One region of the Geobacillus sp. Sah69 genome, then DNA from elsewhere that is predicted to be linked to it. Evidence: predicted binding sites of a transcription regulator. Region 1 holds the regulator's gene; each other region holds the start of a gene.
The links. Region 1 encodes LexA, which represses DNA repair genes until DNA is damaged. Its sites were predicted from a motif close to CGAACATATGTTCG; they were not measured.
Positions count from the first base shown of each region.

Region 2: the regulator LexA is predicted to act here: its motif matches at 1,208-1,221, upstream of AP057_RS00630 (ImmA/IrrE family metallo-endopeptidase).
Region 3: the regulator LexA is predicted to act here: its motif matches at 2,063-2,076, upstream of addB (helicase-exonuclease AddAB subunit AddB).
Region 4: the regulator LexA is predicted to act here: its motif matches at 1,345-1,358, upstream of sdhA (succinate dehydrogenase flavoprotein subunit).

Region 1 covers NZ_LLKS01000051.1:12,165-15,299, forward strand. The annotation lists gene AP057_RS12235 (recombinase family protein) at 1-416, opposite strand, end outside; gene yneA (cell division suppressor protein YneA) at 436-741, opposite strand; gene lexA (transcriptional repressor LexA) at 893-1,516, shown strand; gene glnA (type I glutamate--ammonia ligase) at 1,580-2,914, opposite strand; gene AP057_RS12255 (MerR family transcriptional regulator) at 2,954-3,135, opposite strand, start outside.
Region 2 covers NZ_LLKS01000007.1:1,192-4,326, reverse strand. The annotation lists gene AP057_RS00640 (3'-5' exonuclease) at 1-108, shown strand, start outside; gene AP057_RS00635 (BRCT domain-containing protein) at 194-1,108, shown strand; gene AP057_RS00630 (ImmA/IrrE family metallo-endopeptidase) at 1,246-1,932, shown strand; gene AP057_RS00625 (recombinase family protein) at 2,055-3,135, shown strand, end outside.
Region 3 covers NZ_LLKS01000032.1:274,460-277,594, forward strand. The annotation lists gene addB (helicase-exonuclease AddAB subunit AddB) at 1-2,022, opposite strand, end outside; gene lepB (signal peptidase I) at 2,160-2,714, opposite strand; gene AP057_RS07845 (TVP38/TMEM64 family protein) at 2,711-3,135, opposite strand, start outside.
Region 4 covers NZ_LLKS01000039.1:78,480-81,614, forward strand. The annotation lists gene AP057_RS10255 (YslB family protein) at 1-420, opposite strand, end outside; gene AP057_RS10260 (succinate dehydrogenase cytochrome b558 subunit) at 663-1,271, shown strand; gene sdhA (succinate dehydrogenase flavoprotein subunit) at 1,423-3,135, shown strand, end outside.

The sequences.
Region 1 (3,135 bases):
CCACGCTTAATTTTGGCGTTATGTATTTTTCTTTGGTACTCCTCGACAATCGCGATGATGGATAACACCATCTCATCGGCCTCCGACAGCGGCATCTCCCCGCGGTGGCTGGCGCTGTATATTTTCACCCCTTGCTTTTTCAAGCAATGCAGCACCGCCATGCGCGCATGGCCGCGCCCAAGCCGCGTTTCATCTTGAATGAGCAGCACATCGACCTCGCCTTCCTCGCAAAGCGAAAGCAGCTCCAACACGCCGTCGCGGTCGGCTTCATAACCGCTCGCCTGCTCGGCGATCACTTTCACGACTTCAAATCCACACTCGGCCGCCAGCTGCTCGAGCTCATCTCGTTGCCTCGCGAGTGACGTTTCCTGTTCCGCTTTGTCCGTGCTGACTCGGCAGTAAATGACCGCCCTCATGGCCACTCCCTTCTTTCCATCACTGATTGACGGCCACCGAGCCGCCCTGCTTTGATTTTAACACAGGAATGACAATTTGTTCACCGGTGGCAAGACGCGGGCTCGGCAAATGGTTGACATCGACGACCCAGCGGATGAACTCATCAGGCGGCATATGGTGTTCCTGTTCGTACTGTTTTGCCAGCCCCCAAAGCGTATCGCCGGGAGCGACCGTGATCGTCACGTATTCTTTTTTATCGACCGGGCTGCTGGCGTAAACGAACCCTGCCAACACGAGCGAAAACAAAAATGAAAACAAAACATAGTGCAGCAACGTTTTCTCCATTCTCCCCACCCTTTCTAGAATGTTTGTTCGCTTTCCTTCATTATAGTCAAGAACATTTGTTTGTGTCAATAAAAAACTCGAACCTATGTTTGTTTTTTCGTCTTCCGCATGGTATAATGAAGGCAAATGATGTGGCGAAAGGTGTGAAACAATGACGAAACTGTCAAAACGACAACAGCAAATTTTAGAGTTTATTAAACAGGAAGTAAAAACAAAAGGCTATCCTCCGTCGGTGCGGGAAATTGGGGAAGCGGTTGGACTGGCGTCAAGTTCGACGGTCCACGGGCATCTCGCGCGCCTAGAAAGCAAAGGGTACATCCGCCGCGACCCGACAAAGCCGCGCGCCATTGAAATTTTGGACAACGATATGGCCAAGGAGAGAGAAAAAGAGGAGATCATCTCGGTGCCGATCATCGGCAAGGTGACGGCCGGTCAACCGATTACAGCGGTGGAAAACATCGAAGGCTACTTTCCGCTGCCGAAGCGGCTCGCCGCTGGCGAGGAGCAGTTGTTTATGCTTGAAGTGATGGGCGACAGCATGATCGAAGCCGGCATTCTCGACGGCGACTACGTCATCGTCCGCCAGCAGTCATCGGCCAACAACGGCGACATCGTCGTCGCCATGACGGAAGACAACGAGGCGACGGTGAAGCGGTTTTTCAAGGAAAAAGACCACATCCGCCTGCAGCCGGAAAACGCCCATCTTGAGCCGATCATCGTCCGCGACTGCACGATTCTCGGCAAAGTGATCGGCGTCTATCGCCTGTTCGACTGACTCGTGCCGGCCTGCGCCCATAAAAAAGCTGCCCTGAAAAAAACGGGGCAGCTTTTTTATGAATCAGTAGAGTTCCATATATTGGTCCAATTCCCATTGATGAACCGTTGTCCGATACATATCCCACTCAATTTCTTTCGCTTCGACGAAATGCTCGAATAAATGTTTGCCGAGCGCGTGAATCATCACTTCATCGGACTTCAAGTTTTCCAACGCTTCATGCAGCGTGGCCGGCAAATCGACAATGCCTTCTTCAAGCCGCTCTTCTTTCGTCATGACGTAAATGTTTCGGTCAACCGGCGCCGGAGGAGTGAGCTTGTTGCGAATGCCGTCAAGCCCGGCCGCCAACAGCACGGCCATCGCCAAGTACGGGTTCGCCGCCGGATCGACGCTGCGCACTTCAATGCGCGTGCTCATGCCGCGCGAAGCCGGAATGCGGATGAGCGGGCTGCGGTTGCGCGCCGACCAGGCGACATAACATGGCGCCTCGTACCCCGGAACAAGCCGCTTGTACGAGTTGACCGTCGGGTTGGTGACAGCTGTAAAGTTCGGCGCATGCTTCAACACGCCGGCAATAAACTGCCGGGCCGTATCGCTCAACTGCAAATCGCCGTTCGGATCAAAAAAGGCGTTTTCGTTGTTGCGAAACAGCGACAAGTTGCAGTGCATTCCCGAACCGTTAATCCCAAAAATCGGCTTCGGCATAAACGTCGCATGCAGCCCATGTTTGCGGGCGATCGTTTTGACAACGAGTTTAAACGTTTGAATGTCGTCGCACGCTTTTACGGCATCAGCGTATTTGAAATCGATCTCATGCTGGCCCGGGGCAACTTCATGGTGCGACGCTTCAATTTCAAAGCCCATCTCCTCAAGCTCAAGCACGATATCGCGCCGGCAGTTTTCCCCAAGATCGGTCGGCGCCAAGTCGAAGTAGCCACCGCGGTCGTTCAGTTCCATCGTCGGACGGCCATTTTCATCGAGCTTAAAGAGGAAAAACTCCGGTTCCGCTCCCAAGTTGAACGCCGTAAAGCCGAGCGCTTCCATCTCTTTCAACACGCGCTTTAAATTGTAGCGCGGGCAGCCTTCAAACGGCGTGCCGTCCGCATTGTAAATGTCGCAAATAAAGCGGGCGACTTTTCCTTTTTCCGATGTCCACGGGAAGATGACAAACGTGTCCAAATCCGGATACAAATACATGTCCGATTCTTCGATGCGGACAAACCCCTCGATCGAAGACCCGTCAAACATCATTTTATTATTGAGCGCTTTCTCAAGTTGGCTGATCGGGATTTCGACGTTTTTGATCGTCCCCAAAATATCGGTGAATTGCAGGCGGATGTACTTGACATTTTCCTCTTTGACGATGTGTAAAATGTCGTCACGCGTATATTTTGCCATGTCCAAACTCCTCCCCGGCTCGGAAATCATGTTCCGTCATTAATGAAAGAAGCGAGCGAGATCTCCTTGGCGAAGCGACGCGCGCTGGAACCGCCCGGCCTGCAGCAATTCATTCCGCAAAATTTCGCGCAGTTCTTCGTCCGACAGCTTCGGTTTTCCTACTTTTTCGACTTTCTCCGCCTGCTGGTGGCGTCCTTCCTCCCGCGCGGCAAAAATTTGTT
Region 2 (3,135 bases), on a different contig from region 1:
TCTCCGCTGATTGTTAAAGATTTTGATAAGGCTTTAAAATCATTAGAAGACTATCGAAAGTATGTCGGTAAAGCTGAAAAAGTCATCGAGGATTATTTGAGTCTATAAACTATACGGATATGCAGCAGGAAAAGACATCACCGCCATGTGGCTTGATGTCTTTTTTATTCTTGTATGAAATGGGGGAGAGAAAATGAGCAAGTTCAAAGAAATTGAAGACTATCGCAAGTTCGCCTCAAAAGCCGAGTTGCACAAGTCCATCAACTCTCTGATCGGAATTATCCATGGGATCCGTTCCGATAACATCACTAACGAAAAAGAGATCACAGAGCTCATTCATTGGTGTAACCTACATAGACGATTTGCAAAAAAAGCGCCTTTTAACGAGATTATCCCGTTAATTGACCAAGCTTTGCTGGATAACAAATTGGAAGAAGAAGAGCTTGAGGATATTCTGTGGCTTTGCAACAACATTATTAATGAGAACGATTTTAACAGCTATTATGATGTCATCACATCATCTATACAGCAGCTACACGGGATTCTCCACGGCATCATGGCAGACAACGTTTTGAATGACATGGAAATTGAACAACTGTCCATTTGGATCGATGACCATGACTTTTTAAGAGGAACATATCCCTTTGACGAGATCCATAGCCTGCTGGTAAGTGTAAAGCAAGACGGGATGATCAGCGAAGACGAGAAAAACTTGCTAAAAGCCTTTTTTACCACTTTTATTGATACAAAGGTATCCCGCAACATTCATGAATTAGACGTAAAATTCCTACAAAGCCAATACTCAATCAGTGGCATATGCGCTGTTAATCCAGAAATCATATTCGAAAATAAAGTGTTCTCCTTTACCGGTGCCTCTCACAGGGCTACACGCAACGAGATTGCCCGCATCATTCAAGAGATGGGCGGAATATTCAACGACAATGTCACTAAGAGTACCAACTACCTCATCGTGGGAGGCAACGGCAATCCTTGCTGGGCGTTCGCTTGCTATGGGCGGAAAGTTGAGAAAGCCATTGAATTAAGGAAAAAAGGCACGCCAATCGTTATCGTACACGAAAATGATTTTTGGGATGAGGTGCTCATTTGAGAGATATTTTATTCTACCCTAAGTTTTTCGATTAGAAATAATTATTTCCGGATCATTGAGCCCCTTTTTAGGGGCTTTTTTCTTTTTCTATTGCCTTACCAAACACATGTTCCTATAATAAAAGTGAGGTGATTCCCATGAAATTCTCATCATACCAATTCACCCCACTGGAACAATATATTCACGAATTGTACGACCATTTGGCTATCATAGAGCCTGGTCAGCTCGATATGATCGACATTGCCGCAAAGTTGAACGTCTGGCTGCATTTTGCCGATATCCGAAGCACAGCGATCGAACGGAACGGAGTGTACAGCATCATCATCGACCGCCGCCTCAGTCGCCAACAACAATGGCAAGAGTTTGGCCATGAGCTTGGGCATGTATTGCGCCATGCGGGAAATCAAATGCTACTTCCCCCTTCCCTCGTACAGCTACAAGAAGCCCAGGCGACGAATTTTGCGCTGCACTTTTGTGTGCCGACGTTTATGCTGCTTGAGCTTGAGCTTCCGCACACAGAAAAGGAAATCATCTATGTACTGAGCGAAACGTTTAGTGTGGAGCCGCTGTTCGCTAAACGGCGCTGGGATCGCTTTAAGGAGCAATGGGAAAGCTACCGGTTTTATGAGGCGCTTTTCGGATATATGCAAGTCGCTGAACCGGTTGCCGCCGCTGTCGGCCGTGATGCCGAGAATAATCTCCGCTTACTTCGTGAGTATGCTGCGTCACATGTTGGATCTCTATTTATTGACGGAGATTTAACGGATGAAGAACAGCAAGAAATCATTCGTTATTTACAGCAGATGGACCAAAGGAACAACTAAAAATCATGAATTATACCGCCACAGAATGAATGAATCACATAAAATACGGCTAGTCCGCATATTTGCCTCTTTTTTTGCATACATGGTGATAGCGAGTTCTATTCCAGGTCAGAGGTGGTTTTATGTATAGGCCGAGAAACTTGGATGTTTTTATCTACCTGCGTAAAAGTCGCAAGGACATCGAAGAAGAGAAAAAAGCCGCTGAGTCCGGCGCGTCATACGATACATTGCAACGGCATCGGGATAACTTGCTGGCCGTGGCGCGTAAAGAAGGCCACAATATCCTCGGCATCTTCGAAGAGATTGTGTCCGGCGAGTCCATCGCTGAGCGTTCGGAAATCAAAAAACTTCTGCGCGAGCTGGAAACGGGAATCGCTGACGCGGTGCTTGTCATGGACATTGACCGCCTCGGCCGAGGGGATATGCTCGATCAGGGGATTTTAGACCGCGCTTTTCGCTATTCCGGGACGAAAATTATCACCCCGACGGAAATATATGACCCGGAAAGCGAGACGTGGGAGCTCGTCTTCGGTGTGAAATCCATCGTGTCACGCGAAGAGCTCAAAGTCATTACGAAGCGCCTCCAAGGTGGCCGGCGTGACTCGGCTGCGAAAGGACGCTCCATTTCAAAAAAGCCGCCGTACGGCTATCTTCGCGACGAAAATCTCAAGCTATACCCGGATCCGGAAACGTCATGGGTTGTGGTAAAAATCTTTGAGATGATGCGCGACGGACACGGACGCCAGGCGATCGCCGCTGAGCTGGATCGACTTGGAGTGAAACCGCCCGATGAAAAGCGATCCTTTTGGTCTCCTTCGACGATCAGCGCCATTATCAAAAACGAGGTGTATCTCGGCCACATCATCTGGGGCAAGGTGAAATACATTAAACAAAACGGCAGGTATAAGCGCAAGAAAATGCCGAGAGAGCGCTGGTATGTCAAAGAGAATGCCCATGAGCCCCTCGTGTCCAGGGAACTCTGGGAAGCCGCCAACAAAGCGTATCGGAGCCGCTGGCGCCCTTCTACGGTAGAAAGCAAACCGCTGGCTAACCCGCTGGCCGGGTTGTTGAAATGCGAACTCTGCGGCTATACGATGTGGTATCAGCCACGCAAAGACCGTCCTCATCCGCTGGTGCGCTGTCCAAACCCGAAATGCAAAGGCGTGCAAAAGGGTGCGCTTCTGCCACTCGTCGAGGAGAAAA
Region 3 (3,135 bases), on a different contig from region 1:
GGCCAGCGGGTATGTAACATACAGCCGTTCGCTTGGACAGGCAAGCGCCAGGTAGATAAAAAACGGATCGTAAAACAGCTGTTCCCGGCTCCCCGGCGCAAGCGCCACACCGAGTTCGCGCAGCTGCTCCCGTTCGATTTCCGCCATAAGCCCATCCTCTTTCGCCCTGGCTGGAATGACGCCATCGTTGGCGCCAATGACAAACGCATACTTCACGCCGATGAGACGCGAACGGTCGAGCTGGGCGACGATCACTTGATCGATGGCCGGCGGCACAAGGGAGAACTCAAGCCGGTCAAGCCCGGCCTCGATAATTTTAGCAAATTCGGCTAACGACAACGGTTCCGCTCCGAGCATTTCAACGTATTGGTCAAGCAAATCGATGACCGCGTTCCACACCTGCTCATGCTGGCGCGCTTCCACGAGGCGGCCTTCCGCTTCCGCCTGCGCGCTCATTTGTTCCAGCTTTTTCGGAATCTGCAATTCTTCTAACAAGAGATATAGCGCCGTGCAATACCCGCGCCCGTCCTTAGCCCGGCGCAAACGGCGCTCAAGGCGGCGGAGCGGGGCGGCCAGCGTCTCCCGCCATTCGTTCAACTTGTCCTCAAATTGCCGTTCTTCATCCGTCTGCGGCACATTCAACCCGTCAAGCGCCCGGTAGCGCCGATACGGCCAGCGCTCGCCGCTCGTCCATTTGTCCCCCTTCACCCCATAAGCAAGAACATAGTTTTCGAGTTTGTCGGCTGCCTCGCGCCACATGACCAAGTCACCGTCCAACGGAAAGAGCAAATCCGTCTTCACAGCGCGAAACACCGCCTCATACCGCCAGTTTGTGGAAATGGTTTCCAAAGCAGCGCGCACAAGTTCAATGAGCGGATGATGGTGCATCGGCTCTTTTTCATCCATAAAATACGGGATGCCAAAATCAAAAAACACCGTCTTCACAAGGTCGCGGTACGCCTCCGTTTGGCGGATGACGAGTGCGATGTCGCGATAGCGCGCCCCTTCGTCGCGGACAAGGCGGATGATTTCCCGGGCGACCGCTTCCAGTTCTGCGCGGCGGTTGGCCGCCTCATAAAGGCAGACCGCACCGTCTTCCGCTTCGTAAGGCGGCAGCGGGCGGCGATGAAACTGCGCCTCGAGATGGGCGAGCGCCCCGCTTTGATGACGTCGGTTTTCCGCGAGCACGACCGGCTCTTCAAGCAAAACATCGTTGGCCAAGGCAAGCTCGCGCAACTGGCGGTACGTCTGCGCCGGCAGATAAAACAAGTCGAGCTCGTCCGGCATCGCACCATCATACGGGCGGTCGACCGTCAGGCAAACGGTGACCCGCCGGCAATGACGAAGAAGCTGCTCAATCACTATGTATTCTTGCGGGGCAAAATGATGGAATCCGTCGATATAAACATCGGCATCACGCAAATAGCAGGAGCGGGGGATTTGTTCGGCGAGCAGGCGCAAATAATCTTCCGAATCGAGGTAATGGCCGCTTAAGCTCCGCTCGAGCTCTGCATAAACGAGCGCGACATCGCTGAGCTTATCGGCCAGCAGGCGCCGTCCCGGCCGGCTCGGCCCGCTTTCCAGCTCCTCGACACGGCGGCGAAGCTCGTCCGGCGTTAAGCAATACCGCTTGCATTCGGCGATCATCTCATGCAGCTGCTCGACAAAACCGCTTTTGTCCGCCGCGCGGCCAAACAGTTTAAGCTCCTGTTTCCGCTGTTCAATAATTTTGCGAATCATCATTTGCACGCCGACATCGTGGACGTGGTAGCGGTTCATGCCTCCCGTCTCCTGCAAGACGCGCCAGGCGAGGCGGGGGAAGCTGAACACTTGGGCGCGGATCATTCCTCCTGCTCCCTCGGTATGGATTAAGGCGTATTCACATTGAAACGTCATCTGCTCCGGAACGAGGTAAACAATCGTCTTTCCTCTCGGATCTTCCTGCAGCTTGCGGCGGATTTCCGCAAGACACATAGCCGTCTTCCCGCTTCCCGATCGTCCAAGCAAAAAGCGAAGCGACACGGCGATCACCACCATTCGTTTCCTTTATCTCTTCTATTTTAGCACATATGTTCGTATTTGGTAAAGAAAAACTGCCTTCCTTGAAAGCAACCGCTCCCTTAGGCAAAACCGTCGCCGCACCTCGATGCGCCATTTTCTCAAAAATGGAAAGCAATCTCCCGAAACGGCCAATAGCGGAGGTCTACCTTGCCGACCACTTGGCTGATTTTGACGAAGCCGAAATGGCGGCTGTCCCAACTGCTGAGCCGATTGTCGCCAAGGACAAAAATGCAGCCGGCCGGCACCCGCTTTTCTCCCGTCACCTCTTCAAGGGTAAAACCGCCTGTCAGCTTCCCGCTAAGGAGTTGCTGCTTATACGGCCGCAAATACGGTTCATCGACCTGTCGACCGTTAATATACAGCACATCGTTTTTGTACTCGATCCGATCCCCCGGCAGCCCGATGACCCGTTTCACGTAATCTTCCTTTTGATTGGCGTGAAACACGACGACATCAAACCGATGAATCGGGGCAATTTCATAACGGATCTTATTGACGATCAGCAAATTGCCGCTTTGCAGCGTCGGCATCATTGACTTTCCTTCCACCATATAATTGCTGAAAACGAAAAAACGGAGCATGGCGACAAACCCGACAGCGGCGAGCCATGGCCAGCGGCGTCCCCGCTTCTTTCCTTGTTTCCGTTTGGTCACTCCCTGTCCTCCTCGCTGCGTTGTTTTTCCGTCAACGAAAATCTTGCCTCTACTCGTTTTCCCGCATACCAAAGCAGCAGCACAACAACAGCGATCGCCGCCGTACGCAACGGCTGGCGGACAAGCGCCACCAAGTCATACCCGATAAAGCTGATCGTAAAAATCATGATCATCTTTCCAAGCAAGACCGCTAATACAAACTGCTGGCGGCTGATGCGTGACAGACCGGCAACGATATTGACAAGCGCCGACGGGGTGAAAGGAAAGCAATACAGCAAAAACAGCGGCCCGAATCCGTGCCGTTCAATCCAGTGCATAAACTGGCGCACTTTTGGATGGCGGCGGACAAAATGAAAGAAACGCTGCTGGCCGATCTTCCGCGTCAGCCAAAAGACGATGAGCGAGCCGAGCGAAGCGCCAA
Region 4 (3,135 bases), on a different contig from region 1:
TAAAATGCGCGCCTGGCCGGCTCGCTTGGCCGGCAGTTCAACCGCTTCGGTGACAAGACGTTTTTGCTGCTCAATCTGTTCGGCAAGAAATCCGGCTTCGAGCTGAAACGAGCAGCTGCCGTACAAGGAAAAGCGAGCGGCGATGATAGAGCCGGACAGCTCGATGGGCAGCTCGTCGTTCCGTTCTTCGCCAGCCGTCAGCGTTCCCCAGCCGGCCTCCTCAAAAAAAGCGGCGATTTGTTCCAAGTCGCGAAGCGGATAGCGACGCGCCAGCTGTCTGCCCGCCCAGTATAAAAGGGACGGGGCGTTTTTGCCGAGCAGCTCGGGAAGAAGCGAATGGCGGAGCAGCTCAGCGCCAAACGCCGATTGGGTAATCGATCGAAATGTTTCGTACTGTTTTTCCAATGATGGCTGTCTCATCATGTTCCCCTCTTTCTATCCATTTTCCCATTATAGCCAAACAGCCGCCGGTATGCACTCTCTTTCTTGCAAAAAACGTGAACGGAGAATGTTTGAACACTTTGTGACGATGTTTTCTTGACGCTTGTATAATGTGGGAGTACAATGAATGTGACAAATGCAAGATGGAAATGGAAGGCGTTTCTATTCCATTCTGTAACGAGGAGAATTTATTTTTACTTACGTTAAAGGGGGGTTACATAATGGCAGGGAATCGCGAGTTTTATTATCGCCGGCTCCATTCGCTGCTCGGGGTTATCCCCGTTGGGGTGTTTTTAGTGCAGCACTTGGTCGTCAACCATTTTGCGACGCGCGGACCGGAAGCGTTTAACCGGGCGGCTGCATTTATGGAAAACTTGCCGTTCCGTATTTTCTTGGAAATTTTCATTATTTTCCTTCCATTGCTGTTCCACGCGGTATACGGCATTTACATCGCGTTTACAGCCAAATTCAACACGCGCCAGTACGGCTATTTCCGCAACTGGATGTTCATGCTTCAGCGGATTACGGGCATTATCACATTGATTTTTGTCGTCTGGCACGTGTATGAAACAAGGGTGCAAGCCGTGTTTGGCGCTGAAGTGAATTATGATATGATGGCCAATATTGTCGATAATCCATTTATGCTTTGGTTTTATATTATCGGTATTTTGTCGACCGTCTTTCACTTCGCCAACGGTTTATGGTCGTTCTTCGTCAGCTGGGGTTTAACGGTATCCCCTCGTTCACAGCAAGTGTTCACGTACATTACGATGATCATCTTTGTCGCGCTTTCGATTGTCGGCATTCGCGCCATTTTGGCTTTTGCGTAAAAAATTGATTTCAGCTGTTGGATGACATGAACCGCTGCGTTGGCTCTTGATGGATCACGCTGCAGCCGTTTGTCGAACGAACGCTTGATCGACAGAGGCAAACCGAGGGACATTGAAGCAAAAGCAGCAATTTTCTAGGGAGTGAGTAGCCATGAAAAAAGGAAAAATCATCGTTGTCGGCGGCGGGTTGGCCGGCTTGATGGCCACGATTAAAATCGCCGAAGCAGGAGTGCCTGTTGAGTTGTTTTCGCTCGTTCCGGTAAAGCGTTCTCACTCCGTCTGTGCCCAAGGCGGCATTAACGGAGCGGTCAACACGAAAGGGGAAGGCGATTCGCCGTGGGAACACTTTGACGATACCGTCTATGGCGGGGACTTCTTGGCGAACCAGCCTCCGGTCAAAGCGATGTGTGAGGCGGCGCCAGGGATCATTTACATGCTCGATCGGATGGGCGTCATGTTCAACCGCACGCCGGAAGGGCTTCTTGATTTCCGCCGTTTCGGCGGGACGCAGCACCACCGCACGGCGTACGCCGGGGCGACGACCGGACAGCAAATTTTGTATGCGCTTGACGAACAAGTGCGCCGCCATGAAGTAGCGGGGCTTGTGACGAAATATGAGCATTGGGAATTTTTAGGGATCGTTTTGGATGACGAACAAATTTGCCGCGGCATTGTCGCGCAAGACTTGCGTTCGATGGAAATTAAAGCGTTCCCTGCCGATGCCGTCATTTTGGCGACCGGCGGCCCGGGGATCATTTTCGGGAAATCGACGAACTCGGTCATCAATACCGGATCGGCGGCTTCCATCGCCTATCAGCAAGGGGTTTACTACGCGAACGGCGAGTTTATCCAAATCCATCCGACCGCGATTCCAGGCGATGACAAGCTTCGGTTGATGAGCGAATCGGCGCGCGGGGAAGGCGGCCGCGTCTGGACGTATAAAGATGGAAAACCATGGTATTTTCTTGAGGAAAAATATCCGGCTTACGGAAACTTGGTGCCGCGCGATATCGCCGCCCGGGAAATTTTCCATGTGTGCGTCGACTTGAAGCTCGGCATCAACGGCGAAAACATGGTGTACCTCGATCTTTCCCATAAAGATCCGAAAGAGCTCGATATCAAGCTCGGCGGCATTATCGAAATTTATGAGAAGTTCATGGGCGAAGACCCACGCAAAGTGCCGATGAAAGTATTTCCGGCCGTTCACTATTCGATGGGCGGCTTATGGGTCGACTATGACCAAATGACGAACATCAAAGGGCTGTTTGCCGCCGGTGAGTGCGATTATTCCATTCATGGCGCCAACCGTCTCGGGGCAAACTCGCTTCTGTCGGCGATTTACGGTGGAATGGTCGCCGGCCCGAATGCAGTCCGCTACATCCGCGGCCTCGAGAAATCGGCCGATGCGATGCCGTCGACGCTGTACGACCGTTATGTCAAACAAGAGCAGGAAAAATGGGAAAACATTTTGGCGATGGACGGCACGGAAAACGCCTACGTGCTGCATAAAGAGCTCGGTGAATGGATGACGGCAAACGTGACGATCGTCCGCTACAACGACCGGCTGCTGAAGACCGATGAGAAAATTCAAGAGCTGATGGAGCGGTATAAAAACATCAGCGTCACCGATACGTCGAGATGGAGCAACCAAGGGGCGACGTTTATCCGCCAGCTGTACAACATGCTCCAGCTTGCCCGCGTCATTACGCTCGGCGCGTACTATCGCAACGAAAGCCGTGGGGCGCACTACAAGCCGGAGTTTCCGGAGCGCAATGACGAAGAATGGCTGAAAACGACGATGGCCCGCTATACGCCAGACGGTCCGGCGTTCCATTACGAAGATGTCGATGTCTCGTTGATTAAG